DNA from 3 places in the Streptomyces sp. SID5469 genome. Region 1 is predicted to be linked to each of the others. Evidence: riboswitches for the same ligand, from Rfam matches in the RefSeq annotation. Region 1 holds a riboswitch; each other region holds the start of a gene.

What was found. Region 1 has a riboswitch for cyclic di-AMP ahead of GTY58_RS36845 (C40 family peptidase). Riboswitches for the same ligand answer to the same signal wherever they lie in the genome.
Region 2: linked by a shared signal. The riboswitch ahead of GTY58_RS18105 (C40 family peptidase) and the one ahead of GTY58_RS36845 (C40 family peptidase) in region 1 are both predicted to bind cyclic di-AMP.
Region 3: linked by a shared signal. The riboswitch ahead of GTY58_RS18455 (transglycosylase family protein) and the one ahead of GTY58_RS36845 (C40 family peptidase) in region 1 are both predicted to bind cyclic di-AMP.

Annotation. Positions count from the first base shown of each region.
Region 1 is NZ_WWIN01000001.1:8,453,090-8,463,022, reverse strand. It holds gene GTY58_RS36855 (ATP-dependent Clp protease proteolytic subunit) at 1-543, shown strand, start outside; gene GTY58_RS36850 (hypothetical protein) at 551-859, shown strand; cyclic di-AMP (ydaO/yuaA leader) riboswitch at 1,195-1,391, shown strand; gene GTY58_RS36845 (C40 family peptidase) at 1,395-1,868, shown strand; gene GTY58_RS36840 (DUF6328 family protein) at 1,950-2,471, shown strand; partial or broken gene GTY58_RS41090 (LysR family transcriptional regulator) at 2,583-2,690, shown strand; gene GTY58_RS36835 (ATP-binding protein) at 2,730-3,188, opposite strand; partial or broken gene GTY58_RS36830 (helix-turn-helix transcriptional regulator) at 3,436-4,297, shown strand; partial or broken gene GTY58_RS36825 (DUF397 domain-containing protein) at 4,307-4,532, shown strand; gene GTY58_RS36820 (8-amino-7-oxononanoate synthase) at 4,554-5,711, opposite strand; gene bioB (biotin synthase BioB) at 5,872-7,038, shown strand; gene GTY58_RS36810 (adenosylmethionine--8-amino-7-oxononanoate transaminase) at 7,031-8,320, shown strand; gene bioD (dethiobiotin synthase) at 8,322-9,038, shown strand; gene GTY58_RS36800 (helix-turn-helix transcriptional regulator) at 9,042-9,933, opposite strand, start outside.
Region 2 is NZ_WWIN01000001.1:4,292,062-4,301,994, reverse strand. It holds gene GTY58_RS18130 (response regulator transcription factor) at 1-257, shown strand, start outside; gene GTY58_RS18125 (hypothetical protein) at 603-1,325, opposite strand; gene GTY58_RS18120 (C40 family peptidase) at 1,567-2,631, opposite strand; gene GTY58_RS18115 (hypothetical protein) at 3,053-3,406, shown strand; gene GTY58_RS18110 (hypothetical protein) at 3,384-4,349, opposite strand; gene GTY58_RS18105 (C40 family peptidase) at 4,479-5,675, opposite strand; cyclic di-AMP (ydaO/yuaA leader) riboswitch at 5,683-5,874, opposite strand; gene GTY58_RS18100 (ATP-dependent DNA helicase) at 6,353-8,938, shown strand; gene GTY58_RS18095 (M23 family metallopeptidase) at 9,085-9,933, opposite strand, start outside.
Region 3 is NZ_WWIN01000001.1:4,371,182-4,381,114, forward strand. It holds gene GTY58_RS18440 (DUF501 domain-containing protein) at 1-448, opposite strand, end outside; gene GTY58_RS18445 (septum formation initiator family protein) at 477-953, opposite strand; gene eno (phosphopyruvate hydratase) at 1,070-2,362, opposite strand; gene GTY58_RS18455 (transglycosylase family protein) at 2,698-3,381, opposite strand; cyclic di-AMP (ydaO/yuaA leader) riboswitch at 3,386-3,565, opposite strand; gene GTY58_RS18460 (transglycosylase family protein) at 3,742-4,701, opposite strand; gene GTY58_RS18465 (cytochrome P450) at 5,226-6,482, shown strand; gene GTY58_RS18470 (nucleoside triphosphate pyrophosphohydrolase) at 6,537-7,553, opposite strand; gene GTY58_RS18475 (SurA N-terminal domain-containing protein) at 7,766-8,425, opposite strand; gene GTY58_RS18480 (glycoside hydrolase domain-containing protein) at 8,572-9,399, opposite strand; gene GTY58_RS18485 (serine/threonine-protein kinase) at 9,555-9,933, opposite strand, start outside.

The sequences.
Region 1 (9,933 bases):
GACGAACGGATCGTGTTTCTCGGGACACCGATCGACGACACGTCGGCGAACGATGTGATGGCCCAGTTCATGCACCTCGAACACCTGGCCCCGGACCGGGACATCTCGCTGTACATCAACTCCCCCGGCGGCTCGTTCAGCGCGATGACCGCGGTCTACGACACGATGCAGTTCGTCAGCTGCGACGTGGAGACCATCTGCCTGGGGCAGGCGGCATCGGCCGCCGCCGTGCTGCTGGCCGGTGGCACACCGGGCAAGCGGCTCGCGCTGCCCGGCGCACGCGTGCTGATCCACCAGCCGTCGCTGCCCGCGCCGGTCCAGGGCCAGGCGAGCGATCTGGTCATCCAGGCCGCGGAATTGGCGCGTACCCGCGAGCAGTTGGAGGAACTGCTCGTACGGCACACCGGGCAGAGCCCCGAGCGCGTCGCCGCCGACATCGAGCGGGACAAGATCCTGGACGCGCCGGCGGCCGTGGCGTACGGCCTGGTCGACCGGGTCGTCCCGAGCCGCAAGTCGTCCGCCGCCGCGCCCGGCGCGAGGTGAGCCGCCGATGCTGCCGCCCGAACTGCCTCCGCTGCCCGCACTGACCCGCGCCGAGGCCGAGCTGATCGACCGTTACCTCGACGTGGTCGACCTCCTCGGCCGTATCAACCCCGCGCGCCCGGGAGACACCTACCGCGGACTGCGCGCCGCCCAGGCACTGGTGGGCAAGGCGACCGCGCTGCGCGACGCGCTGACGCTGATGCACCAGCGCGGCGAGAGCGAGCTGCACGCCCCGACCCTCGCGCAGGCCCTGCGCGTCCTCGACGGCGAGCGGCGCGCGGCCCGGGTCACCGTGCCGCCGCGATCCGACAGTTGACGCACCCACACCCGGGCCGGCGCCCACCGCGCGCCACGAGCGTCCGGCCCGGGTTCCAAACGAACCAAATGGCGTACCCCCGATCAGCGTAGAAGCCCCAATTTTTCAGGCCCGTACAAGTTGCGCAACGCGCGTAAGCCAAAAGCGGAATAGAGCATTCCAGTGCAGGTCCGGGCCTCCTCGGTGCTCCCAACACCGTTCGAAAACAAGGGGTGTCCACCCGAACGGGTGAGTGGTGAGTAACAACACAAACTCCCCGTTCCGTTGGGATTTTCGGACACCTGTGGGTGAAGATCCCTTCCTGACGGCAAGCCCCCGCCACAGCGGCGGGGCGGTCCGGGCGGACGCCGAGTCCTGCCGCCGCCCGGATGACTGGTCGACAGGAGTGGATCGGCAGGAGTGGAGGACCCAGCAAGGCGGGCCTCCGGAGAGATCCGGAAGGTCCTTGGGGTGAAGCCGCAGTACGCGGCCGGGCTACTTCGCCAGTCCGAATCCGACAGGTCATCCTTCACAGGCGGCTGACGAAGGGTTGCGCATGTCTGCGCTCAATCGTGTCCCCTCGCTGCTGACCAGGGCCGGTACGGCCTCAGCTCTCACCCTTGCTGCCGTGGGCGGCAGCATCGCGGTCCCGGGCGTCGCCTCCGACGCCGCGGCCGCGACACCAGCGACGAAGGCACTCCAGATCGCGGCGTCCAAGAAGGGCTCCCCCTACAAGTGGGGCGCCGCGGGGCCGCGCCGCTTCGACTGCTCCGGGCTCACGCTCTACGCGTTCAAGAAGGCGGGCAAGAGCCTGCCCCGTACGGCTGCGGCGCAGTACAACAAGACCCACCATGTCTCCGCGTCCCACCGCAAGGCAGGGGACCTGGTGTTCTTCCACTCGGGCCGGAGCGTGTACCACGTCGGCATCTACGCCGGGAAGGGAAAGATCTGGCACTCCCCGAAGACCGGGGAAGTGGTGAAGCTCCAGAAGATCTGGACGAAGAGCGTGTGGTACGGCCGGGTCAGCTGACCCACCCGTCGGGGTGACGGCGCGGCCGCGCCGTCACCCCGACGGGGCGTGACACGGGCCGAAACGGTTACTCGTTCACCCATGGCCGACCGACCTGCCCGAGCGTTGCGCGACGAGACATCCCTGGAACGCGCCGACCGCAACTTCGCGGAGCTGCTCCAGGAACTGCGGGTCACCCAGACGGGCGTCCAGATCCTGTTCGCCTTCCTGCTGACCCTGGCCTTCACCCCCCGCTTCCCGGCCCTCGACACGGTGCAGCGCGCCACGTACGTCACCACGCTGCTGCTCTCCATGCTGGCCGCGGCGCTGTTCACGGCGCCCGCCGCGGTGCACCGGGGGCTGTTCCAGCAGAACGCCAAGCCCACCATCGTGCGGCTCTCCTCCCGCCTGGCCTCGATCGGCCTCGGAGTGCTGATGCTGGCCTTCACCGGGTCGGTGCTGCTCGTGGTGGACGTGGCCCTGGGCCGGGGTGCCGGCATCGCCGCCGGCGCGGGGACGCTGGCCGTGTGCGTGGCCCTGTGGGTCGTACTGCCGCTGATGGCGCAGCGTTCGGCTCTCGCGCGGCCGGCCGGCCCGGAAGCAGAACCACGCCGAGAACCCTGAGAACGGCGCCGGTGACGGCCACGACGGCCCGGGCTGCACGCGGCGCCGTGCGCGGCGACCGCAGCGTCCGTACGCCGTGACAGACGTCCACACGCGGCACGGCGACCATGCCTGCGCCCCGACCCGCCCCGACCCGTGGCGCTGACGGCGGTCGCCGGGGCCGGCTCGATCACCCGGACGGCCGAACACCTCGGCCGCACCGCGCCCGCGCTCTCCCGGTGGCCGGTTCAAGCAGCCGTGCGGCACAGTTCAGCGCGGTCAGGGTTCTTGCTGCCCCCCTGCCGTCACCGGCTGCGCGGACACCGCCCACGGGAGTTCGATCAGTACCGTCTTGCCGCCCTCCCGGGTGGGCCGGACCCGCATCCTGCCGCCGCACTCGGCGGTCAGCCAGCGGATGATGACCATTCCGCGGCCGTTGTCCTGCTGGACGGCCGCGGGCAGTCGTTTCGGGAAGCGTGGATGGCTGTCGGTGACACCGATGTGCAGGTGTTCGTCGCGGTCGAGCGCGATGTCAACCGTGAACGTGGGTGACTGCCCGAAGGTGTGCTGGACCGCGTTGGTGGCGAGCTCGGACACGATCAGGCGCACGGTGTCCGCGACTTCCGCGTCGCCCGGCAGGCCCCATTCGGCCAGCACACTCGCGACGTATTTTCGGGCGGCGGAGACCGAGGCGGGATCGCTCGGCAGAGTGACGGATGCTTCCTGGTGATCTGCCATGGCGACGTCGTCCCTTTCCCACGGGACCGGGGCCCGACACGGAGCGGAGGGTTCGAGTACGGTCCCGGACTGGTGCTTCGCGCCAGACTGCCATCACCAGGGCGGCCTCGGTGCCGATCCACCAAGATATGCATATATCTGTCGCCCGAAGCGGTGAACTCTCCGACGACCGACCGTATTTGGGTGGGCATTCGGCCCATCCTCTACCGTCGCCGCGAGCCCGCTTCCCGGGCGAAAGGAGTCGGCCATGCAGTACGGACCAGCAGTGCGCCGCCGCAAACTCGGCGCCGAATTACGCTCCCTACGCGCCCGGGCGGGCCTCACCAGTGGCCAGGCGGCCGGTCTCGTCGGCTGGCACCAGTCCAAGGTGAGCCGGATCGAGACGGGCTCCAGCGGGGTGAAACCGCCCGACGTACGGCTGCTTTTGGACGTATACGGCGTCGAGGATCCCGAACTGCGCGAGCTGCTGCTGGTGTTGGCGGGCTCCGACGACGGCGGCGTCCGGCAGAACTGGTGGCATGCCTATCGCGGGGTGCTGCCGCCGACGTACCGCGACTTCATCAGTCTGGAGTCGCAGGCCAGCGCGATGCGCACGCTGGAGACCTCGGTGGTGCCGGGCCTGCTCCAGACGCCCGAGTACGCCCGGGCGGTGACCCGGGCCGCGGTCGGCAGCGCGGAGGACGCCAAGCTGGACACTCTGGTGGAGGTGCGGCTGGCCCGGCAGGACGTCCTGCGTTCGAACCCGCCGCTGGAACTGACCGCGGTCCTCGACGAGGCGGTGCTGCGCCGGGAGGTCGGCGGCCCGGAGGTCATGACGCAGCAGCTGGAACGGCTGCTGGAGGCGGCCAAGCTGCCTCAAGTGCGGCTTCAGGTACTGCCGTTCGCCGCGGGGGCCCACATCGGAATCACCGGGCCTTTCGTTATCTTCTCCTTTCCGAGCAGATCTGATCTGGATGTGGTTGTTCTCGACCACCTGACGAGTAGCCTCTATCTCGAGCGGAAAGAAGACCTCCAGGCCTACAGCGAGGCCTTCGACACCCTTCGGTTCCACGCCCTTTCACCCAAGGACACGTTGGATTACATGCGCCGCATTAGGTGACGGCTCGTAAGGAGGCACCATGACTGCACTGCCTCGGTGCGTATCCTCAAGTACCTCTCTGCCAGGTGTGCGGTGGCTGCGCAGCAGCCGCAGCACGGGGAATGAACAACTGCGTCGAGACGGCCCGGCCGGGCCCCGGCCCCTGGGCCGGCCTGGTCGCCGTCCGCGACTCGAAGAACGTGAGCGGCCCCGCCCTGCTGTTCGCCCCCGAGGCCTGGGAGGGATTCGTCGCCGGACTGGACTGACAGCCGACCGCTCGTCCCGCACTAGGTGCGATGCACGGCCGTTACGCCGACGTATGGCCGCGTCTCGCCGATCACCCGCACGGCACGGTCGATCTGACCGTCGGTGAGGTCCGCGCGAGCGGTCAGCCTCAGCCGGGAGATGCCGTCGGGCACGGACGGTGGGCGGAAACAGCCGACGGCGAGACCCGCCGCCCGGCAGTCCGCCGCCCACCGCACCGCCTGCTCGGGGGAGGGCGCCCGCACGGAGACGACGGCGGCGTCCGGCCGTACCGCTTCGTGGCCCTCCGCCGTCAGCCGGGTGTGCAGTTCCTTCGCCACCGTACGGGCCCGTGCGGCACGCTCCGGTTCGCGGCGCAGCAGCCGCAGCGCCGCGAGGGCCGCGCCCGCCGCCGCCGGGGCCAGCCCGGTGTCGAAGATGAACGTACGGGCCGCGTTGATCAGGTGGTCGATCACCCGGGCCGGACCGAGCACGGCGCCGCCCTGGCTGCCGAGCGACTTGGACAGCGTGACCGTCACGACCACGTCCGGCGCGCCCGCGAGCCCCGCCGCCCAGGGGGCGCCCCGGCCGCCGTCGCCGAGGACGCCGAGCCCGTGCGCGTCGTCGATCACCAGCCCCGCACCGTACTGCCGGCAGGCTTCGGCGAGGTCCGCCAACGGGGCCGCGTCGCCGTCCACCGAGAAGACCGTGTCCGAGACGGCGACGGCCTGGCCCTCGTGCGTCCCCAGCGCCTTGCGCACGGCGTCCGGATCGGCGTGCGCGACGACCTGGGTGGTGCCCCGCGCCAGCCGGCAGCCGTCGATGAGCCAGGCGTGGTTGCCCGCGTCGGAGACGATCAGGGAGCCGTGCGGGGCGAGCGCGGTGACCGCGGCGAGATTGGCCGCGTACCCGGAGGAGAAGACCAGGGCCGCCTCGAAGCCGCAGAAGTCGGCCAGCTCGCGTTCGAGTTCGCCGTGCAGTTCCGTGGTGCCGGTGACGAGGCGGGAGCCGGTGGCGCCGCCGCCCCACGTCCTGGCCGCCTCGGCCGCGCCCTCGGTGATCTCGGGATGGCGGGCGAGGCCGAGGTAGTCGTTGCTCGCGAGATCGAGGAGGGGCGAGTCGGCGGGGCGCGGGCGCAGGGTGCGTACGAGACCGGCCCGGCGGCGCGTGTGCGCCTGCTCGTCGATCCAGCCGAACGCCATGTGTCCTCCGGACCGTAGTGACGGGTGTTTTGTAGGCAGTGCACAGACCCTAGCGGGACCGTCGGCCGCCCAGGATGTGGCAATACCCACACGTTGAACCGTCTCTGTTGTGCAAACTCTCCTTGGCCCGGGCCCGTCGCATAGGACAGGATCGGCTCTCATGGACCTGCTGAACACGCTGGTGGAAAAGGGGCTTCGGCGCGAGCTGCCGAGCCGAGCCGAGGCGCTCGCCGTCCTTGCCACCTCCGACGACGACGTGCTCGATGTGGTGGCCGCGGCCGGCAAGGTGCGCAGGCACTGGTTCGGCCGACGGGTGAAACTCAACTATCTCGTCAACCTCAAGTCGGGCCTGTGCCCCGAGGACTGCTCCTACTGCTCCCAGCGGCTCGGCTCCAAGGCCGAGATCCTGAAGTACACCTGGCTCAAGCCGGACGAGGCCTCGCAGGCCGCGGCGGCCGGGCTGGCCGGCGGCGCCAAGCGGGTCTGCCTGGTGGCCAGCGGCCGCGGCCCGACGGACCGGGACGTGGACCGGGTCTCCGACACCATCAAGGCGATCAAGGACCAGAACGAGGGCGTCGAGGTGTGCGCCTGCCTCGGTCTGCTCTCCGACGGCCAGGCCGACCGGCTGCGCGAGGCGGGCGCGGACGCCTACAACCACAACCTCAACACGTCCGAGGGGACGTACGGGGACATCACGACCACCCACACGTACGCCGACCGGGTGGAGACCGTACAGAAGGCGCACGCGGCGGGCCTGTCGGCCTGCTCGGGGCTGATCGCCGGCATGGGCGAGACGGACGAGGACCTGGTCGACGTGGTCTACTCGCTGCGCGAGCTGGACCCGGACTCCGTTCCGGTCAACTTCCTGATCCCGTTCGAGGGCACCCCGCTCGCCAAGGAGTGGAACCTGACGCCTCAGCGGTGTCTGCGCATCCTCGCGATGGTCCGGTTCGTCTGCCCGGACGTCGAGGTCCGCATCGCGGGCGGCCGCGAGGTCCACCTCCGTACGATGCAGCCGCTCGCGCTGCACCTCGCCAACTCGATCTTCCTCGGCGACTACCTCACCAGCGAGGGCCAGGCGGGCAAGGCGGACCTGGAGATGATCGCGGACGCCGGGTTCGAGGTGGAGGGGGCCGACCAGGTGACGCTGCCGGAGCACCGGGCGCCGGCCGGCGGCTGCGGGTCTGAGCAGAGCGCGGGGTGCGGGTCGCACGAGGGCGGCGGAGCCTGCGGTTCCGCTCCCGCGCCGCGGACCGACGAGGCCCGTACGGACCTGGTCGCCGTACGCCGCCGGGGTGCCGGAACGGACCTCGCGCCCAATGCCTGACCTGTCCCTGGCCGAGCTGCTCGACCTCGATCGGCGGCACGTCTGGCACCCGTACGGGCCGATGCCCGGCCGTCAGGAACCGCTCGTCGTCGAGGCGGCGAGCGGGGTGCGGCTGCGCATGGCCGACGGAACGGGCGAACTGATCGACGGCATGTCGTCGTGGTGGTCGGCGATCCACGGCTACAACCACCCCGTGCTCAACGAAGCGGCGCGCGAGCAGCTGTCGCGGATGAGCCATGTCATGTTCGGCGGGCTCACCCACGAGCCCGCCGTGCGCCTCGCGAAGCGTCTTGTCGACATCTCGCCCGAGGGTCTGGAGCACGTCTTCCTCGCCGACTCCGGCTCGGTCTCGGTCGAGGTCGCGGTCAAGATGTGCCTCCAGTACTGGCGGTCGCTCGGCCGTCCCGGCAAGCAGCGGCTGCTGACCTGGCGCGGCGGCTACCACGGCGACACCTGGCAGCCGATGTCCGTGTGCGACCCCCAGGGCGGGATGCACGAGCTGTGGCAGGGCGTGCTCCAGCGCCAGGTGTTCGCCGACGCGCCGCCGGTCGCCTACGAGGAGTCGTACGCGGATCAGCTGCGCGAACTGATCGAGCGGCACGCCGACGAACTGGCCGCGGTGATCGTGGAGCCGGTGGTGCAGGGCGCGGGCGGGATGCGGTTCCACTCCCCCGCCTATCTGCGGGTGCTGCGCGAGGCGTGCGACGCGCACGACGTGCTGCTCGTGTTCGACGAGATCGCCACCGGTTTCGGGCGCACCGGCGCGCTGTTCGCGGCGGACCACGTCGGGGTGACGCCGGACGTGATGTGTCTGGGCAAGGCGCTGACCGGCGGCTATCTGACGCTGGCGGCGACGCTGTGCACGGCGCGGGTGGCCGACGGGATCTCCCGGGGGGAGGTGCCGGTGCTCGCGCACGGGCCCACCTTCATGGGCAACCCGCTCGCCGCCGCGGTGGCGAACGCCTCGATCGACCTGCTGCTCGGGCAGGACTGGCAGACCGAGGTCAAGCGGATCGAGACGGGGTTGCGCGAGGGGCTCGCCGCCGCGGCCGACCTGCCCGGAGTGCGGGACGTACGGGTCCTCGGGGCCATCGGTGTCGTTCAGCTCGACCGCCCCCTCGACGAGGCGGCCATGGCGGCCGCGACACGGGCCGCCGTGCGCGAGGGCGTGTGGCTGCGGCCGTTCCGCGACCTCGTCTACACGATGCCGCCGTACGTCACGGGTGACGCGGATGTGGCACGGATCGCCGGCGCGGTGTGCGCGGCGGCAAGGGAAGGGTGACATGTCGGTACTGGTGATCACGGGGACCGGCACGGAGGTCGGCAAGACGGTCACGACGGCCGCCGTCGCGGCGGTCGCCGTCGCGGCCGGGCGGTCCGTGGCCGTGCTCAAGCCCGCGCAGACGGGCGTACGGCCCGACGAGCGCGGGGACGCCGACGAGGTGGCCCGTCTCGCGGGTGCGGTGACGACGCTCGAACTCGCCCGCTATCCCGAGCCGTTGGCGCCCGCGACCGCCGCCCGGCGGGCCGGTCTGCCGCCCGTGGGGCCGCACGAGGTGGCCGAGGCCGCGGCGAAGCTGGCGGTGGAGCACGATCTCGTGCTGGTCGAGGGGGCGGGCGGGCTGCTCGTGCGCTTCGACGACGCGGACGGCACCCTGGCGGATGCGGCCCGGCTGCTGGACGCGCCGGTGCTGGTCGTGGCGTCGGCGGGACTGGGCACGCTGAACACCACGGAGCTGACGGCACGTGAACTGCGGCGCCGGGAGATCGGCTTCGCGGGTGTCGTCATCGGGAGCTGGCCCGAGTCGCCCGACCTCGCCTCCCGTTGCAACCTCGCCGACCTGCCGGCCGTGGCCGGAGCCGGTCTGCTCGGCGCGATTCCGGCGGGGGCCGGCGCGCACTCGCCCGTCGGCTTCCGTGCGGGGGCGCCGGGTTGGCTGGCGCCCCGACTGGGCGGAACGTGGGACGCGGACACGTTCGCCTCGGCGTTCGTGCCGTAGGCCTCACACGTCCGTCTCGCCCAGGAGCCGTACCAGCTCGATGCGCGACCGGATCCCCAGCCGGGCGAAGACGCCCCGGAGGTGGTGGTCGATGGTGCGTGGGCTGAGGAGCAGGCGGGCGGCGATCTCCCGGTTGGTGGCTCCCTCGGCGGCCATGCGGGCGACCATCAGCTGCTGGGCGGTCAACCGGGCGGCCAGGTCGTCCGCGCCGCGGGCGGGTGCGGACGGTTCGCCGAGACCGCCCAGACCGCCGAGAACACGGAGTTCCGCCCGGGCCTGCGCCGCGCACTGCGGGGCGCCGAAGTGCTCGAAGGCCGCCAGGGCGCTGTGCAGGCGGTCACGCGCCTCCGCCCGGCGGCGCAGCCGGCGCAGTGCGCCGCCGAACAGCAGCTCCGTACGGGCGCGTTCGAAGTCCCGGGTACCGCAGGCGTGCAGGTCGAGGGCCGTGCGGTAGTGGTCCACGGCCTCGGGGCCGCCGGCCAAAAGGGCTCGGCAGCGGGCGCTCAGGGCCAGCTCGTCGGGGTTGCGGATGGTGCGCGCCCAGTGGTCGTAGTCGGCGTGGGCGGCGCGGGCGACCCGGGTGTCGCCGGTGCGGACGGCCGCCTCCACGTAGTGGGGGGTGGCCAGGTGCCGGATGGCGCGGTGGCCGTGGCCGGGGCCGAAAGCGGCCAGGGCGCGCAGCCGGGCCGCGGCGGCGGCGAAGCGGCCGGTACTGAGGTCGAGGAAGGCCAGGGCGAACAGGGCGAGGGCGGCCGGCAGACCGAGGCCGCGTGGCAGGGCGTAGGAGCGGGCGGCCTCGGCCCGGTCGCGGCACACCTCCGCGTCGCCGGTGAGGGCGGCGAACATGGCGAGGGCGGCCTGCAGATGGCAGGCGCCGTTGTCCTGCCCGGTGGTG
Region 2 (9,933 bases), 4.2 Mb from region 1:
GCCTGGCCGGCTTCGTCCTCGACGCCTTCGCCTCGACCGACGCCCCACCGGTCGACGAGGACCTGGACCGCCTCACCCAGCGCGAGCGCGAGGTCCTGCGCCTGATCGCCCGCGGCTACGCGTACAAGGAGATCGCCAAGCAGCTGTTCATCTCCGTCAAGACGGTCGAGTCCCATGTCTCGGCGGTGCTGAGGAAGCTCCAGCTGTCGAACCGTCACGAGCTGACCAGATGGGCCACGGCCCGCCGACTGGTCTGACCCGGCTGGTCTGCCCCGACTAGTAGGACGCGACCGGCAGGACATGGCTGGTCTGACCCGACCGGTCTGACGATGGGGTGGGTGCGCGGCGGCCGGTCACCCGGTTTCCGCCTGCGTGGCGGCAACGCCGGGGCAGATGACGGGACATGCGGGCGGGGGAGTGGCGGGGCAGGGACAGAGCCGGCGCATCCGCTGTCCTGGCACCGCAGGCGGCCGGGCCGCCGGGGCTGCCGCCCGGCTGCGTCGCGTCACCGGACACGGCCGGGGCCCCCGCTGAGGGAGTGACGGCGATCGGCGAGGCGCTGCGGGAGGTCGGCTGAGAGACGTACCTCCCGGACCTCAAGGTCACCGACCGTTCGACGCTTCCCCCGACGCCGGTCCGGCCCCGGGTGCTGCCCCCGGCCCCGGTGCCGCCCCCAACCCGGGAGCCGGCTCCGCCCCTGACCGCACCCCCGGCCGCGGCCGCAACGCCCGTACCGCCCACCGGTAATGACGTACGGCCTTGCCCACGCCGATGAGGCCGGTCAGCCACAGGATCAGGCCGATACCCATCCCCAGGGCGACATCGCCGTAGGTGCCCCCACCGGGCTTGGCGTCGGCCGTCGCCGCGAACGACGACCACAGGCCGATCGCGCAGACGCAGAGTGAGGAGAGCAGCCAGAAGAGGCTGAGGCCGGGGGCGCGGAGACGGGCGTCCGTCGGCGGGTGGCTGTCCAGCCGGAGCCAGTCGTCCAGAAGTTGGTGTATCCGGCCGTCGCGGCGGACGGCGAGGCTGACCGTGACGAGCGAGGGGGTGAGCGCCGCGAGGCCCAGAATGGCGAAGAGCGGGCCGAGGACGAGGCTGGTGGGGTCCTCCTGCTCGATCTGCTGCAACGGCAGGACGAGCAGCGCCCAGCCGATGATCGCCGTGACCGCCAGCAGCCAGAGCAGCAGCACCCGGTGCACCCCAAGACTCCGTCTGCGCAGCTCCTCCAGCGCCCGCCACCGGTCGGCCAGCAGCGCCGAACGGTCCGGCCAGGTCCGCAGATGCGCGGGCGGCGGCGGAGGAGGCAGCGTGGAGCGGGGCATCGGGGCCTTCCCGGGCGGGCACCGCGGGGGGCGAGGCCGCGGCGGCAACGGACGGAGCACGGTTCGCGAACGGGGCGAGCGTCGGGCGGTGCTGTAGGGCGGTGCTGTTCGCGCCGACGGTATCGCGCTGCCGTGTCCCCGACGCCCACGCGCCGACGTACCTGTCCGGAAGCCTCCCCCATTCCGCGGACAGGGAGAGGCTCTCGCCGCGCCCCCGACCGCCTCGGTGCGGGAGGCGTCCTCACACCACCCGAGTGGCCCCCGCGAACGGCATCTCGTCGATCGGCGCCAGCCGTACCGGTGCGGTCGGATTCGGCGCGTGGATCATCTGTCCGTGCCCCACATAGATCCCGACGTGACTGATCCCGGAGTAGAAGAACACCAGGTCACCGGGGAGGAGTTCGGAGCGGGAGACGCGGCGGCCCGTGTCGATCTGGGCGTAGGTCGTGCGCGGCAGCGAGATACCGGCCGAGCGGTACGCCGCCTGCGCCAGGCCCGAGCAGTCGAACGCGTCGGGGCCGGTCGCGCCCCAGACATAGGGGCTGCCGAGCTTCGCGTACGCGTAGGAGACCGCGGCCGCCGACCGTGAGTTGGGCGCCTCGGCGGTCGCGGCCGACAAGGAGGCCGGCCCCAGGTCCCGCGCCGCCGAGCGCGAGGCATGCCCGGCGCCCCCCGCCGTGTCCAGCTGCGCCCGCTGCGCGTCCGTCAGCCGGGACAGCAGCCGCCGAGCCTCGGTCAGCTTCGTCGTGACCGTCTTCCGCTGCCGCTTCAGCTCCGTCTGCCGGGACTTCAGCGAGGCCAGCTCGACCTGCGCCGCCCCGCGCAGCTGTTCGATCTCCCGCAGCTGCTTCCGTACGCGCTCCACGGCCGTGGCCTGCCGGCTCCCGGCCCGCTCGGCGACCGCGGCCCCGTCCAGGTACTGCTTCGGGTCGGAGGAGAGCATCAGCTGCACCGCGGGGTCGAGGCCGCCCGAGCGGTACTGCGCGGCCGCCACCGAACCCAGTGCGTCCCGGGCCGAGTTGAGCCGTTCCGTCCGCCGTGCCGCCTCGTCGCGCAGCGCATTGAGCCGCCGCTCCGCCTTGTCGGCCTTCTCCTTCGTCCCGTTGTACTTCTCGGTGGCGGCCTCCGCCTGCTCGTACAGCTTGTCCGCCTCGGCCTTGACCTGTGCCGGAGACAGCTGCGGCTCGGCGTGCCCGGTCCCGTCGAACGCGGTCGCGGTCGCCGCACCCGCGAGGGCGACCGTGACGGCGGTACGGGCCGTATGACCGCCGAGGGAGCGCTGTCTGGGCTTGCGGTGTGCTGCCACGAGGGCCCACATCCTTCCGTACGACCGCCGGGACGCGAGCGGTCAGCGGTTACGCGTCCGGCGGCGGCCCGCACAGGGGGAGCAGGCCGCCGCCGGACCTTTCGGCGGTGGTGTCCGGCTGCCGCCCCTGGCCCGGGCGGCGGTGGGGAGCCGGTCACCTGGTGGAGGACGCTAAACCTGACGGCGAGGGCCCCGTAACGCAATGTACGGAACTGGCGTGAGGAGACTGCCAGGTGACCGTATGTGACCGTGATCCCGGACCAGGGACGCCGACTTCACGCAGGGTGATGACCGATGTGGCGGTTCCGCGGGCGCGCAGGTGCGGCGGGGTGCTAAGGGATGCATATATGCGAGGACCGGGGTCCCTGGGTGGTGGGCCGGTGTCAGGGGGCACGAGCCCCTCTGATTAGGCTCCGGCCTCATGGACGTACTCATCCATCTCTTCGTCGGCCTGCACATCATCGGCATCGCCGCGCTCCTCGGCGGTTTCCTCACCCAGATGAAGGCGATGGGCCGGGGCACGGCCCGCTTCGTTCCCGGGATGCTGCACGGCGCGCTGACCATGCTGGTCACGGGCGTCGCCCTGGTGGGCCTCAACCAGGCGGACGACCACTCGGTCAACACCATCAAGATCGGCGTGAAACTGGCGCTGCTGATCGTCATCCTCGGCCTGGTCTACGTGAAGCGCGACGAGGAGCAGGTCGACAAGGGGCTGTTCGGCCTGGTCGGCCTGCTGACCACGGCGAACATCTTCATCGCGGTGCTCTGGACCTGATGTCCACGACGGCGGCCGCGCAGACGGCCGGCCACACCGCCACCGCGATCCACAGCAGGACCTGCCCAGGCCCCCACAGCCAAGGGACGCCGAGCACGATGGCGACGGACAGCACCGCCACCGCCGTCATCGCCATCGGGAAGACCGTCGCCCAGCGCCGGACGTCGTACGCCGGCCGCGGCCACCGCAGCTCGGCCGCCCACAGCACGCAGTACCAGCCGAGGGCGAGCACGAGCAGCGCGGCCGTCACGGTCCGCAGCACGCCGTTGTCGTCGTCGTTCCAGAGGTAGGGGCCGCCGCTGCGGCGGGCCGCGACGAGCTGTGCGCCGGCCAGCGCGGAGAGGGCGAGCGCACCGCCCGCGATCCAGTGGTCTCCGGCGCCTTCGGCGACCTGCCGCAGGTCGAAGCGCCACAGGGCGACGGCGTACAGGACGAGCCCCAGCCAGAAGAACACCAGCGCCGTGTGCGCGAGCCACGCCACCCCCAGGTCGGCCGCCAACGTCGCGCCGAGCAGGGCGAGCCCCTGCGTGGCCACACACGCCAGGAGCACCACCCCGGGCATGTGCCGTTCCCAGCGCCGTACGACAAGGAAGAGCAGCCCCGGCCACAGTGCGGCGGCCAGGGCCAGCAGCGCCTCGGCCAGGCCCTGCCACCCCAGCGCGGACAACCGGGTCCCGAGGACGGCGGTCGCGGCCACGGCGGTGAGCGCGGCCGGTGTCCCCGCCTCGGCCGCCCACCGTTCCCGCTCGCGAAGCAGCCGTACGGTGAAGTCCGCGGCGAGCGCGAGCCAGGCCGCTCCGGCCGCCACCAGCGCGATGCGGGACAGGACCTCGTGTCCGGTCAGATGCAGTCCGACCGACACGACGCCGGTCGCCATCACGGCGGCTCCGTCGGCGGGCGGGAGCGGCGCCCACCAGGTGCGGGGCTGAGGGGTGCCTGGCATGGGCCCGATGCTAGGGACGTACGCGCGCATGGCGGTACGGGGCACGCGCGCGTGGCGCACGAAAACCGGTCACGTGCGCGTGGCGCACGAAAACCGGTCACGCGCGTGCGCCGCGGGGGAATGCGTGGGCTAGGCCGGCCGCACCACGCTGTGGATCGCCGACTCGCCGTCGTAGAAGATCGACTCCTCGCGGACGTACGCGCCCGGCTTCGGGGCGTGGATCATCATGCCGTTGCCGATGTAGAGGCCGACGTGGCTGATGTCGTCGTAGAAGAAGACCAGGTCGCCCGGCTGGATGTTCGAGAGGGAGACCGTCGTGCCCGCGTTCACCTGGTCATAGGTGGTGCGTGGAAGCGTGACGCCGGCGGCCTTCCACACCGCCTGGGTGAACCCCGAGCAGTCGTACGAGCCGGGACCGGTGGCGCCCCAGACATACGGCTTGCCGATCTGCGCGCGGGCGAAGGCGAGGGCCTTGCCAGCCTTGGTCGAGTACGACGATCCGGCAGACCCCGTGGACCCCGTGGACCCCGTGGACCCCGTGGAGCCCGTGGCGCCGGTGGCGCCGGACGTGCTGCCGGTTCCGGACGCCGGGTCCTGCTGGGCGGTCTGTTGCGCGGCCGCGGCCTGCTGCCGCGCCAGTTCCTCCGCCTTGCGGTCGGCCGCGGCCCGCTTCTCCTTCTCGATCGCCGCGAGCCGCGCCTTCTCCTCGGCGGTCAGCTTCGACAGCAGCTCGCGCGCCGTGGCGAGCTTGTGCTGGACGGTCGCCTTGGCCGTCTTGAGCGCACTCTGCGACTCGGTGAGGGTCTCCAGGCTCTGGGACGCCTCCTGTCGCTTCGTCGTCGTCGCGGCCTGCTCGGTGACGTAGGCGTCGACGGCGTCCTTCTGGTGGTCGGTCAGCCGACTCATCAACTGGGTCTGGTCGAAATAGTCCTGAGGACTGTCGGCCAGCAGGAAGGTCGTGGTGTCGGGTGCGGAGGCCCCGGTCCGGTACTGCGCCGCCGCGAACGAGCCGAGCCGCTCCCGCGCGTCGTTGAGCTTCTGGGTGCGCTGCGCGACCTCGTCGAGGAGGGTGCCGACGCGCGTGCGCTGCTTGGTGGTCTTCTCCTTGGCCGCGTTGTACTTCTCCGTGGCCGACTCGGCCTGGCGGTAGAGGTCGTCGACCTTCTTCTCGACTTCTTCGAGACTCGGCTTGTCGTCGGCCGGGGGCGCGGCGTTGGCCGTCTGGGAGAGCAGGGCCACGGAGGTCAGAGCCGCCGTCGCCAGGCCCGGGGTCCGTATGCCTGCCATGCGCGTGCCGGCGGGACGCGGCTTTCGGTGCGGCGCCATGAAGGCGTCTCCTTCCGTGTTCCGCCTACCGAGTTAGCTGTCGGGTTCGGGCGCGTGCTTCGGAAGGTTTGCCCTACGGTCGTTGCCCTTCAAGGCGGTTGAAGCCCTTCAAGGCGGCTGAGCCGATTCACCCCGAGGTCGGTTGGGTCCCCGGCTCCAGCTGCCACGGGCGGCACGCCGGACTCGGCGGAGGCCGCGCGGCCCGGCGATGTTCGCCGGTGGGGGTCGTGCGGCCTGCCGGGCACGGTAGCCAACTCGTGTGGCCTGTGTGAAGTTTGATGCGCGATATGCCCGATACATTTTCGTGACCTTAGCCACGGGGGTCGCTGCCCGCGGGCAATCGGGATGGGTCTGGGGTGAGTTGTCCGGACGTTGTCGTGGTGGTAGGTGGCGGGAGTGGGGTGGAGTGGGGTGGAGCGGGGCGGGGCCTGGGGGAGTGCGGCGCTGCTGGGGCGTGCGCTGGGTGGCTTCTCGCCCGGCCGATCTCTTCCGGTCAGTCGCCGGCCGTAACGCGGCAAATGCGGACAGTGGTGGGGTGTTGGGTGATCGCAATCGGAAGATCGTCGACTTCAGCGGCCCTCCGCGGTCCCTCGAGGCACCGAATTGCGGCCCATCGGGGCACCGAGTTTCTGGGGCGGCGACCGGTTGTCGGTGGGGCAGCCTAGACTCGGAGAGCGATGAGCAGCCTCTTTGATGACAGCTTCCTGGCGGACCTCAAGCCCTCGCGGGCCCACGAGGAGGAGCCCCCGCCGCCGCCCGAGGACGATCACGTACCGGAGTCGGTTCCGGACGATCTGTTCGGCGGGAAGTTCGACGTGCCGCCGGACCGGGACACGTACTACCGCGACGGAGCCCCCCGCCCCGCCGTGGACCCGGCCACGCTCCTGCACGGGCTGAACGAGAACCAGCGCGCGGCCGTGGTGCACGCCGGTTCCCCCCTGCTCATCGTGGCCGGTGCCGGCTCCGGCAAGACGCGCGTGCTCACGCACCGGATCGCGCACCTGCTGGGTGAGCGCCATGTGCACCCCGGCCAGATCCTCGCGATCACCTTCACCAACAAGGCCGCGGGCGAGATGAAGGAGCGCGTCGAGCAGCTGGTCGGCCCGCGCGCCAACGCGATGTGGGTGATGACGTTCCACAGCGCGTGCGTGCGCATCCTGAGGCGTGAATCGAAGAGGCTCGGGTTCACCTCCTCCTTCTCGATCTACGACGCCGCCGACAGCAAGCGTCTGATGGCCCTGGTCTGCCGCGACCTGGACCTCGACCCCAAGCGCTTCCCGCCGAAGTCCTTCAGCGCCAAGATCTCGAACCTGAAGAACGAGCTGATCGACGAGGAGGACTTCGCCGCCCAGGCCGCAGACGGCTTCGAGAAGACCCTCGCCCAGGCGTACGCCATGTACCAGTCGCGGCTGCGTGAGGCCAACGCGCTCGACTTCGACGACCTGATCATGACGACGGTCAACCTGCTGCGGGCCTTCCCGGACGTCGCCGAGCACTACCGCCGCCGTTTCCGCCACGTCCTCGTCGACGAGTACCAGGACACGAACCACGCGCAGTACGCCCTGGTCAGGGAGCTGGTCGGGGTTCCGGGACCGGGTGGCGGCGCCCGCCCGGAGGACGAGCCGCCCCGCGAGGACGACCTCGAGCCCGCCGAGCTGTGCGTCGTGGGTGACGCCGACCAGTCGATCTACGCCTTCCGCGGCGCGACCATCCGCAACATCCTCCAGTTCGAGGAGGACTACCCGGACGCGACGACGATCCTCCTGGAGCAGAACTACCGCTCCACCCAGACGATCCTCAGCGCGGCCAACGCGGTCATCGAGCGCAACGAGTCCCGTCGCCCCAAGAACCTGTGGACCAACGCGGGCGCCGGCGCGCAGATCACCGGCTATGTCGCCGACACCGAGCACGACGAGGCGCAGTTCGTCGCCGACGAGATAGACCGGCTGACGGACGCGGGCGAGGCAAAGGCAGGAGACGTCGCCGTCTTCTACCGGACGAACGCGCAGTCCCGTGTCTTCGAAGAGATCTTCATCCGCGTCGGCCTGCCCTACAAGGTCGTCGGCGGTGTCCGCTTCTACGAGCGCAAGGAGGTCCGGGACGTCCTGGCCTACTTGCGGGTCCTGTCCAACCCGGAGGACTCGGTCCCGCTGCGCCGCATCCTGAACGTGCCCAAGCGCGGCATCGGCGACCGCGCGGAAGCGATGATCGACGCCCTCTCCCAGCGCGAGAAGATCAGCTTCGCGCAGGCGCTGCGCCGCGTCGACGAGGCGTACGGGATGGCGGCCCGCTCCACGAACGCCGTCAAGCGGTTCAACACGCTGATGGAGGACCTGCGGACGATCGCCGAGTCGGGCGCGGGCCCGGCGACGGTCCTGGAGGCCGTGCTCGAACGCACCGGCTACCTGGCGGAGTTGCAGGCGTCGACGGACCCGCAGGACGAGACCCGCATCGAGAACCTTCAGGAACTCGCCGCTGTGGCGCTGGAGTTCGAGCAGGAGTCCGGGGCAGGGGAGGAGGCCGCGACAGGCGATGCGGCGGGCGACGCGGCAGGCGACGCGGCAGGCGACGCGCCGGGTGGTGCGCCGGGCGCGGCGTCAGGTGATCTCTCGGCGTTCCTCGAGCGGGTCGCGCTCGTCGCCGACTCCGACCAGATCCCGGACGAGGAGGACGGCAACGGAGTCATCACCCTGATGACCCTGCACACCGCCAAGGGCCTCGAATTCCCGGTCGTCTTCCTCACCGGCATGGAGGACGGCGTCTTCCCGCACATGCGGTCGCTCGGCCAGACCAAGGAACTGGAGGAGGAGCGGCGCCTCGCGTACGTCGGCATCACCCGCGCGCGGGAGCGGCTGTACCTCACCCGTTCGTCCCTGCGCAGCGCGTGGGGCCAGCCCTCGTACAACCCGCCGTCCCGCTTCCTGGAGGAGATCCCGGACGCGCATCTGGAGTGGAAGCGGAAGGGGGCGTCCGCTGCTCCGCTGTCTTCGGGGCCGGCCTCGGGCGTGGCGGCCTCGCTGTCGTCGTCGCGCTCGCGCTCCGCGGTCTCGGGGGCGTCCGGCTTCGCCACGCGCCGGGGCGGTGCGTCCGAGAAGCCGGTGGCCTCACTGGCGGTCGGGGACCGGGTCACGCACGACCAGTTCGGCCTCGGCACGGTGGTCGGCGTGAAGGGCACGGGCGGGAACGCGGAGGCGACGATCGACTTCGGCGACACGAAGCCGAAGCGGCTGCTGCTCCGGTATGCGCCGGTGGAGAAGCTTTAGGTGGTCGGCCGGGGTTTTCCAGCCCCGGCCGGCATCACCACTCGGGCCGTCCGGCGTGTGAGGAGGAGCCCGTTCAGGCCGAGGCCTGGGGGTAGGCCTGGGGGTGCGGCCCCGGGCACGCCGAGGGGTCGCCGAAGAGGGTTCGCCTACGTCGGGTCCAGGCCATGGCTCCGAAGCCACGGCAGCGGGTCGATCGCCGAGCCCCCGGCCGGGCGGACCTCGAAGTGCAGGTGCGGTCCGGTCGAGTTGCCGGAGTTCCCGGAGAACGCGATCGGGTCGCCGGCCTTCACGGTCGTACCGGACGCCACCTTGTACGTGGACAGGTGGCAGTACCAGGTCTCCGTACCGTCCTTGGCCGTCACTATCGCCATGTTCCCGTACGCGCTGTTCCACTGCGTCCGCACGGTTCCGTCGGTCGCGGCCAGCACGGTGGTGCCGTACGAGACGGGGAAGTCGATGCCGGTGTGTACGGACATCCAGTTGATGCCGGCCTGGCCGTAGTAGGCGCTGAGCCCCTTCTGCGCGACCGGCAGCGCGAACTTCGGACGCAGCCGCTCCTTGCGGGCCGCCTCCGCCGCCGCCTTCTGCTTCTCGGCGGCCTGCTGGGCCTTGAGGTCGATACGTTCCTGCGTTCGGCTAGCCCGGTCGGCGAAGTCGTCCGCGCCCGCGGAGAGGCTCTCGATCTGGGTGTCGAGCTTGTTGTTCGCGGCGGACGGCTTCACAGCGATCGCGTCGGCGGCGCTGGCCGTCGTGTGCGCGTCCTTGCTGTCGCTGCTGCCGACGCCGACGGACGCGGCGGCGATCCCGGCGACCCCCATCACACAGGCCGACGGCACGGCGACGGTCAGCAGCGCGGAGCGCCTGGCCGGAATGCGGCGGCGGGAACGGGAGGCGGTGCGCGACGCGGCGCGGGAACCCGGAACCGGAGTGACCTCCTCCTGGTCGTCGAGGAGCGGAATGTCTCCGGGGGCCTCGACGCCGTGTTCGCCGTGTTC
Region 3 (9,933 bases), 4.1 Mb from region 1:
GCGGGTTCACACCCGGGCCCGCGGCCAGGGAGTGGGCCACCAGCACATGCAGGCACTTCACCCGGTCCGGCATGCCGCCCGCGCTCGGGAAGCCCTCCAGGACCTCGATGGAGTCGCGGCGGGCGATGTAGTCCTCGTGCGCCGCGCGGTAGGCCGCGGCCAGCTCGGGGTCGGTCGCCAGCCGGTCCGTCATCTCCTTCATGACGCCGTTGGCCTCGAGGGTGCCGATCGCGGACGCGGCCCGCGGGCACGTCAGGTAGTACGTCGTCGGGAACGGCGTGCCGTCGGGCAGCCGCGGCGCCGTCTCGACGACGTCCGGCTGTCCGCACGGGCACCGGTGCGCGATGGCGCGCAGTCCGCGCGGCGGGCGCCCGAGCTGCTGCTTGAAGGCCTCGACGTCCGCGTCGGTCGGCTCGGTGCGCGGAGTGGTCGGCGGGGGCGTTTCCATGCCTGTACGTAAGTCTCTTTCTCGTTCTTCACTGGTCGGAGGCGTCGGACTTGTCGACCCCGTCCCAGACGTTGGCGTACCAGGGGCGGTCGGCCGCACCCTGCGTCGTCCGCGCCGGCTTGGCCGCGGCCGGGTCGATCACGATGTAGCCGGTCTCGCCCGGCATCACATAGTGCAGCCGCTGCCGGATCTGCTGCTCGGCGTAGGCGTCGTCCTGCCAGCGGGCCTTGAGGTCACGCAGCTGTTCGACGCGCTGCCGGGCCCGCTCCTGCTGCCGCTGGAGATCGGCGACCTCGGCGCGCTGGGACACGTACTGCCTTATCGGGTACGCGAGGGCCACGATCAGCGAGCACAGCACCAGCGCGAGCAGCGCGGCCCGGCTGGTCAGCCGGGAGCGGCGGGCCTGCCGCTTGGTCTGGGAGCGGTAGACGCGGGCCGCCGTCTGCTCGCCGAGCAGCCGCAGCCTGGTCGCGGTGGAGAACCGGTCCCGGTCCTTCACGGCCATCTCCCGCCTCCCCTTCACACGCGCGTACGTCCCCGCACACGGTACGGGACCGAGTACGGGGACGTACGTACGACGCTGCCCAAGGGCCTTGGCGGATCAGCCCTCGCTGTGCCTGATCAGTTCGCCGAGCGGAACCGGGGGAACGCCGAGCGGCCGGCGTACTCGGCGGCGTCGTCGAGGATCTCCTCGATGCGCAGCAGCTGGTTGTACTTGGCGACACGGTCCGAGCGGGCCGGGGCGCCGGTCTTGATCTGACCGCAGTTCACGGCGACGGCGAGGTCGGCGATGGTGACGTCCTCGGTCTCGCCGGAGCGGTGGGACATCATGCACTTGAAGCCGTTGCGCTGGGCCAGCTCGACGGCGTCCAGGGTCTCGGTCAGCGAACCGATCTGGTTGACCTTGACGAGCAGGGCGTTGGCGGAGCCCTCCTCGATGCCGCGGGCCAGGCGCTCCGGGTTGGTGACGAAGAGGTCGTCGCCGACGATCTGGACCTTGTCGCCCAGCTTGTCGGTGATGACCTTCCAGCCGGCCCAGTCGTCCTCGTACAGCGGGTCCTCGATGGAGACGAGCGGGTACGCGGAGACGAGCTCCTCGTAGTACTCGGTCATCTCGGCGGCCGAGCGGGACTTGCCCTCGAACTCGTACTTGCCGTCCTTGTAGAACTCGGACGCGGCGACGTCGAGCGCGAGCGCGATCTGCTCGCCCGGGATGTAACCGGCCTGCTTGATGGCCTCGATGATGAGGTCGAGCGCGGCGCGGTTCGACTCCAGGTTCGGGGCGAAGCCGCCCTCGTCGCCGAGGCCGGTGGACAGGCCCTTGGTCTTCAGCACCTTCTTGAGGGTGTGGTAGACCTCGGCGCCCCAGCGCAGGGCCTCGGAGAAGGACTCCGCGCCGATCGGGGCGATCATGAACTCCTGGATGTCCACGTTGGAGTCGGCGTGCGAGCCGCCGTTCAGGATGTTCATCATCGGAACGGGCAGCAGGTGCGCGTTCGGGCCGCCCAGGTAGCGGAAGAGCGGGAGGTCGCTGGCCTCGGAGGCGGCGTGCGCGACGGCGAGGGAGACGCCGAGGATGGCGTTGGCGCCGAGCGAGCCCTTGTTGTCGGTGGCGTCCAGGTCGAACATCGCCTGGTCGATCAGGCGCTGCTCGGTGGCGTCGTAGCCGACGAGCTCCGGGCCGATCTGCTCGATGACGGCGAGGACGGCCTTCTCGACACCCTTGCCCTGGTAACGGTTGGGGTCACCGTCGCGGAGCTCGATGGCCTCGAAGGCACCGGTGGAGGCGCCGGACGGGACGGCGGCACGACCCGTGCTGCCGTCGTCGAGGCCGACCTCGACCTCGACCGTGGGGTTGCCTCGGGAGTCCAGGATTTCCCGGGCTACGACGACGTCGATGGACGGCACGAGCATCTCCTTCTGGGATGTGACGCGAGTTACGCCGGGCCGGAGGCCCGGTTGGGCGCAGACCTGTGGAGGCCCCGCGGGATGAGCCTAACCGGCTCTGAGGGATCGGCCAGCCGGTCGACCACCTCATGGACAGAACCGAGAGTAAATTGTTTCCGAACGGAACAAAAGAGCCCCGGTATATCCGGTGCGACCGGGACAAGAAAAAGCCCCGCCCCGGTGCGTACGGGGGAAGACGCACCGGAGCGGGGGGCCCGTGGGGACGGGGGCGGCCCCTCACGAGGCCTCCACCATGGAGGTCACGTATGGGAGCGCGCTGTGGTTCAGGTACGAGCCTGTTGTCAGCTCAGGTGGAGCTGCTGGCCCGGGTAGATGAAGTCGGCGTCGTCGACGATGTCCTTGTTCAGCTTGAACAGCTTCTGCCAGCCGCCCGCGACGTGCTTCTTCTCGGCGATGGAGCTGAGGGTGTCGCCCTTGACGACCTTGTACTCGCCGTCGCCCTTCTTGACCTTCTTGCCGGTCGGGGTCTCGACGGTCTTGGCGGCCGGCCGCTCGTCCGAACGGGAGGCGCGCTGCTCGGTCGACTGGGTGGTGCTGCTCTTCGGGGTGCTCTGCTGCGGGGTGCTCGGGGCCGGCGAGCCGGCGTTGTTCGCGGCGCCCGAAAGTCCGGTGCCGCAGGTCGGCCAGGCGCCCTTGCCCTGGGCGGCGAGGACCTTCTCGCCGACCGAGATCTGCTCGGACTTGGAGGCCTGGTCGGCGGTGGAGGCGTAGGCCGTGCCGCCGTACGCGGCCCAGGTGGAGGCCGAGAACTGAAGGCCGCCGTAGTAGCCGTTTCCGGTGTTGATGGACCAGTTGCCGCCGGCCTCGCACTGGGCGACGGCGTCCCACTCGGAGGCGGTGGCGGCGGAGGCGTTGCCGGCCGCCATGAGCGGGGCGGCGACGGCGGCACCGGTGACACCGGCGATGGCGATCGCACGAGTGGCCTTGGACGGGCGGCGGTGCTTGCCCTTGCTGGAAAGCAGCATGAAGTGATCCCCTCACCGACGCCTACGAGGTGAGCTGTCGGGTTCGGGCCGGTTGAGTTGCCCGGCCGCGCGCCTTCCTCTGCCGATTCCGGCGCGCGACTTCACCCCTAGCCGGACCAGCCTCAAGTGCTGGGCCCGGCGCCTACCTTGGGTCCCCCGCTCCTGCCTGCGGCGCTTACGCGACGACTGTTCCCGTACGGCCGCTGGCAGGATTCGGCGTTGCGACCGTCGGGGCCCGCTGTGGCGAGCGATCACGACCGTAAGCAGTCGATCGCCGGAATTTCAAAGACGATCAGGGCTTCTGAGACTCATCTCTCACTCTCACCAAACCGGGACATTAGCGGTGAAAGACGGTCCGAACTACCGCTGCTTTTCGCCCGGTTCGGCAGCAAGTGCAAGGCTCTGACCGGGGACGATGACGTCCGGGTCGGCGCCGACGGTCTTCTCGTTCTCGGTGTACAGCGCGGACCATCCGCCCCTGAGCCCAAGGGAGTCGGCGATGGCCGACAGGCTGTCTCCGGGGCGCACGACGTACGCGTCGTCGGCCGCGTCGGGAGCCGCCTCGCGGGAGCCGTCGGAGCCGCGGGAGGCATGCCGGCCGGTGGAGTCGTCGGCGCGGCCGTCGGCGGCACTCTCGTCGGCCGTGTCGCCGCGGTGCCGGCCGGAGCTGGTGGACTCCGCCTCGGAGGGGGTCGAAGCGTCGCCGTTCTGCCCTGACTTGTCCGAGTCGTCACTCTTCGCCGCATCCGCGGACGAGCTGTCGGAAGTCGAAGAGCCGGACGGCGTGGCGTCGGCCTTGGCGGAGCCCTTGGAATCCTTGGCCGCGGACGAGGAGCCGGACGAAGAGGACGAGTCGGACAGGCCGGAGCTGATGCCGGAACCGGAGTCGGAGTCGGCCGTGGATCCGCTGCCGAGGAGGCCCGTGTCGACGTCGGCCGAACCGGAGTCCTGGCTGAGGCCGACAGCGATGCCGCAGGTGGACCAGGGGGAGCTGCCCTTGGCGGCGAGGACCTTCTCGGCGACGGCTATCTGCTGGGAGCGGCTGGCCTGGTCGGCACTGGGGGCGTAGTCGAGACCGCCGTACTTCTCCCAGTTCCCCTGGGACAACTGGAGCCCGCCGTAGTACCCGTTGCCGGTGTCGGCGCTCCAGGAGCCTCCGCTCTCGCACTCCGCGACCTGGTCCCACGTCGTACCGCTGGCCGCGCTGGCGCCGGTGGCGCCGAGCAACGGGATCGCGATGGCCGAGCCGGTCACGCCGGCCGCGACGAGGAGGGCCGGAGCCTGACGGGGGCGTCGGTGTCGACCGTTCCCGGAGAGCATGCGGTTGCCTTTCGCGTGACAGCAGTGAGCTGCGCGACGGTTGTGGCCAAGCGCCGCGCTTGATGCGTGAACGTATCCGTACTCGAACGCTTGTCACAAGTTAATGCCGCGCAGATCACGTGAAGATCACAGAGTTGAACGAATGTCAGTTCTCTCGCGACAGCTCTCTGTGTTAGTGCATGCGGGTACCTCACCGCCCAGCTGGGGTGAACTCCACCGGAAGCGTGCGCAATCCATGCATGACGCGCTTTCGGTGCAGCCCAAATCGACCGAATCCACCGCGAGTTGCAGTTCCTGGAGAGGGGCGAGCGGCGTCTGCCCACAGTCGGGCGGCGGGTACACCGAGGCAGCAGTGACGCCGTGCCCGTAGCCGAGGTGCTGGTTGTCACGTCGGGAGAGTCGGCACGGTGGCGGGGTCGGCACGGCGGCGGGGTCGGCACGGCGGCGGGGTCGGCACGGTGGCGGGGTCGGCCGCCGGTACGCGCCGACTCCAGCGAGAACGCGGCTCCCGGTACCGTCACCCCGTGAACGCCCCACATAGCGAACCCGAACTCTTCACCTGGGAGTTCGCCACCGACCCCTACCCTGCCTACGCGTGGCTCCGCGAGCATGCGCCCGTGCACCGCACCACACTTCCCAGCGGTGTCGAGGCGTGGCTGGTGACTCGGTACGCGGACGCCAAGCAGGCGCTGGCCGACGCGCGGCTCTCCAAAAATCCCGTGCACCATTCCGAAGACGCCCCCGGAAAGAGCAAGACGGGTATCCCCGGCGAGCGCAGCGCCAACCTCATGACCCATCTGCTCAACATCGACCCGCCGGACCACACGCGCCTCCGTCGGCTCGTCTCCAAAGCGTTCACACCCCGCCGAGTGGCCGAATTCGCGCCCCGGGTCCAAGAGCTGACCGACCACCTCATCGACCAGTTCGCGCAGACCGGAAGCGCCGACCTCATCCATGAGTTCGCGTTCCCCCTCCCCATCTACGCCATCTGCGACCTGCTCGGCGTCCCCCGCGAGGACCAGGACGACTTCCGGGACTGGGCGGGGATGATGATCCGGCACGGGGGAGGGCCGAGGGGCGGTGTCGCGCGGTCCGTGAAGAAGATGCGCGGCTATCTCGCCGAGCTGATCCACCGCAAACGGGAGGCGCTGCCGGCCGACCCCGGCCCCGGCGAGGACCTCATCTCCGGTCTCATCCGCGCCTCCGACCACGGCGAGCACCTCACCGAGAACGAAGCCGCGGCCATGTGTTTCGTACTGCTGTTCGCCGGTTTTGAAACGACCATCAACCTCATCGGCAACGGCACATACGCGCTGCTGCGCAACCCACAGCAGCGGGCGCGACTGCAGCAGTCGATCGAGCGGGGCGAACAGGACCTGCTCGACACCGGTATCGAAGAGCTCCTCCGCTACGACGGCCCCGTCGAACTGGCTACTTGGCGCTACGCGACCGAGCCCCTGGACATGGGCGGACAGCGCATCGCTTCCGGTGATCCCGTGCTCGTGGTCCTCGCCGCCGCCGACCGTGATCCCGCGCGTTTCGACGAGCCGGACACGCTCGACCTCTCCCGCAGCGACAACCAGCACCTCGGCTACGGACATGGCATCCACTACTGCATCGGCGCGCCGCTCGCCCGCCTCGAAGGCCGCACGGCGCTGGCCACCCTGCTGCGCCGGCTGCCCGATCTCCGCCTTGCCGCCGATCCCGCGGACCTGCGCTGGCGAGGCGGCCTGATCATGCGCGGGCTGCGCAACCTCCCCGTGGAGTTCACGGCCACCTGACACATGTGGCTCACCGCGTTCACGCCGCCGACCCCGGCAGGTCCGCCGCTTGTGTCAGTCCCCCGCCGCGCCCGTCTCCTCCGCCCCCCGGATCGCGTCCCGGTAGGCCCGCGCCGCCGCCCGGAGTGCCGCCTCCGGGTCCACGCCCTCCGCCTCGGCGCGCGCGGCCATCGCCAGCAGCTCGTAGCCGACGTCCTCGCCGTGCGGCAGCGGTACGTCGAGTCCCGCCGTGCGCACCCGCGACGACAGCTTCGCGGCCAGGGCCAGGCCCGGCTGGCCGAGCGGAACGCCCTCGGTCACCGAGGTCCGCTGCTTCTCCACCGCCTTGGTGCGCAGCCAGTGCTCCTTGACCTCCTCCGGAGTGGCCGCGGTCTCGTCGCCGAAGACGTGCGGGTGGCGGTGGATCAGCTTGGCGACGATGCCGCCCGCCACGTCGTCGATCGAGAACGGCTCGTCCTCGTCCTCCTCCGCGATCCGGGCGTGGAAGACCACCTGGAGCAGGACGTCTCCCAGCTCCTCGCGGAGTTCGTCGCGGTCGCCCTCCTCGATCGCCTCGACCAGCTCGTACGCTTCCTCGATGCCGTACTTGGCCAGGCCCTTGTGGGTCTGCTGGGACGACCAGGGGCACTCGGCGCGGATGCGGTCCATGACCTGGACGAGGTCGAGGAGACGGGCGCCCGGCAGGTCGTACGAGGCGGGGAGCAGCTCCAGGTCCGGCATCTGTATGCGGCCGGAGCCCGCGAGGCGGGCCAGCCCGTCGGTGAGGCGCGGCTCGCCCTCGCCGGTCGCGACGACGACCAGCGTGCGGCCGCCGGCGCAGGCGTCGACCAGCTCCTCGGCGGTCGGGGACGCCTCGTCGACCGTGATGCCCGCCTCGCGCAGATACGGCAGCTGGGGGTGCGCGCCGTCCGCGCACAGGACCCGGTCGGCACCGTGCAGCGCCTGCCAGGCGGGCCAGGACAGGAGTCCGGGTGCGACACGGTGACTGGTGGTGAGCAGGACGATGCGGCCGGGGGCGGGGGCGTCGGCACCGGTCACGTTCGAGTCGCCGTTGAGGCTGGTTGCGTTCACCCCTCGAACGTAACCCACGCCGCCGACACCACCAGCAGTTATCCACAGGCCGGGCGGTGAGCGGTTCGCCGGCGGGGCGGGACGCTCCCCGCCGCTTCACTGCCGACGGCTACGCCATTGCCGACAGCTGTTCCTTTGCCGGCGCTGCTCCATTGTCCTCGCACGCCGACCGGCCGAACCGTTTATCCACAGGCCCGTGCGCCCGTACCCCGCTACGCCGTCTGCTGGGTCGTTGTCGCCGTGACCTCCCGCAGCCACGGGGTCTTCGCGTCCACCCGGCTGCTCTTCTGCACGTCCCACGTGCCGTAGCGCGGATTCAGGGTGACGTGGAGTTTCTTGGAGGCCTCGGACATCGCCTTCCAGAACGCCGCCTTGCCGTTGACCGTGTTCATGTCGGCGCCGAGCGTGGTGGCCAGCTTCTGCGCCTCGATCTCGGTGCGGAGGCTGTCGTCGAGCCGCCCCGGTGCCACGCCGTACTGCTGGAGCCAGGCCGACTCCAGCGCCTTCGTGCCGCCCGCCTGCTGCTCCAGGGCGGTGCGCATCTGCTGGGCGTCCTTGCGGGTCACGCTGACACCCGCGTCCTTGGCCGCACGGTCCAGGACCCGGTCCAGGACCAGGCTGTGCAGGGTGTCGCGGGTGAGGCTGCCGGTCTTGGCGATGGTCTGCTCGTACTGGGCGTCGTCCGTGGTGGCGGCCCGCTGGGCCGTGCGCACCTCGTTCACCCGGCTCTCCAGCTGCGCGACCGTGATCCGTTGGCCGCCTACGACGGCCGCGGCGCCGGGGTGCGCCTCGCCGCCGCACGCGGTGAGGAGGGGAGCCGCCGCGACGATCGCGGCGGAGAGGACTAGCGCGGTGCGACGGCGGCGGTGCAAGGGAACCTCCCGAGGAGATTGTGCGACGGTGCACAAAGTCTTGCGGTGATCGATGGTAGGCAGTGGCCCAGCTCTCGGCCACCCTTTCGACCAACGATTCGCATGTCCTTCGGGCACCGCCGCACGGCGAACTCCGCCCGCGTCGGTCAACCTGTGATGGCCACCGGCGCGTCCCACGCGTCGCGGTCCACGGTGATCGTGTACCCGCCGCGCGACTCCTTGCTGTTGACCATGTACTGGTGGGCTCGGCTGTGGTTCGTCCACTGACCGGCGCCGAACGGCCAGTCCGCCGTCGTGGTGTTCTGCTTGTCCCACAGCGCGTACCAGAGGTTGCCCGGCAGGTCCGTGCGGTCGGTGGCGTCGGCGACGGCCTTCGCGCTGGAGCTGCGGAAGCCGTAGTAGCCGGTGCGGTAGGTCTTGGCGTGCAGGGCCTTGTCGAAGGCGCGTACATAGGTCAGTACGGCGTCGTTGCAGGCCTTGTCGGTGACGTCGTACGACTCCATGTCGAGGTAGATCGGGCTGCCCGCCTTCATCCCCAGGGCCGACGCCTTGGCGACCGCGTCCGCGGCGTCGGTGGCGCCGAGCGAGGCGGCAGTGGAGGCGGTGATCTTCTCCGGGCTGGAGCCGGTCTGGCAGGGCGGCTGGGCGCCGACGTACAGCGGGATGAGCTTCCAGCCGAGCGTGCTGACCGACTTGACCCACGAGGCGGTGAGGTTGGGCTGGCCGCATCCACGGTTCTTGCCGCCCACGTAGACGGCGGCGGCGCCGTAGAAGCCGGTGTGCCAGGCCTTCATCGCGGACAGGGAGGGCGCGGCGCAGGTGTCGAAGGCGCGGCCGGTGAACGTCCGCTGCGCGGGCCAGGTCGTGGCCGCCATCGAGGTCTGCGCGGCGATACCGGCTCCGGCGACGACGGCGGTACCGGCGACCGCCCACGTGATGTATCTGCGCTTCTTCGACTGCCGATGGCTGGACATGAAAGACCCCACCCCATGGTGTGTGTGACGCGGAAAACGGCGACGCGGAAAAACGGTGACGCGGAAAACGGCTCGCAACGTATCCGACGTCGCTCCCGTGTTCGGAAAACGCTGTCCCTCGGGGAACACAAAGTTCCCTCAAGGCACAGCAAAAGCTACCCGCGCACCTGTCCCAGCCATTGCAAGGTCCGCCGTACCTCCGCCACCAGCGGATGGCCGGGTCCACGCAGGCGCTCCACGTCGTGCAGCAGCCGGGCGAGGGTGTCGTGGGCGGCGACGCGGTCGCCGAGGGCGAGCAGCAAGTGGCCGATGCGGCGGCGGACTTCGAGGGAGAGTTCGGGGTCGCCCGCGACGTACTGGTTCTCGTAGTACGGGAGCAGGGCGCGGTACTCCGCGAGCGCGGCCGCCGGTTCGCCGAGCTGTTCGAGGCACTGCGCGGCGTCGTAGCGGAAGCGCAGGGACTGCGGGTCGGCCTGGCCCGATTCGGTGGCGCGCTCGTCGGCCAGGCGGCGCAGCTCGGGCAGGGCACGGCGG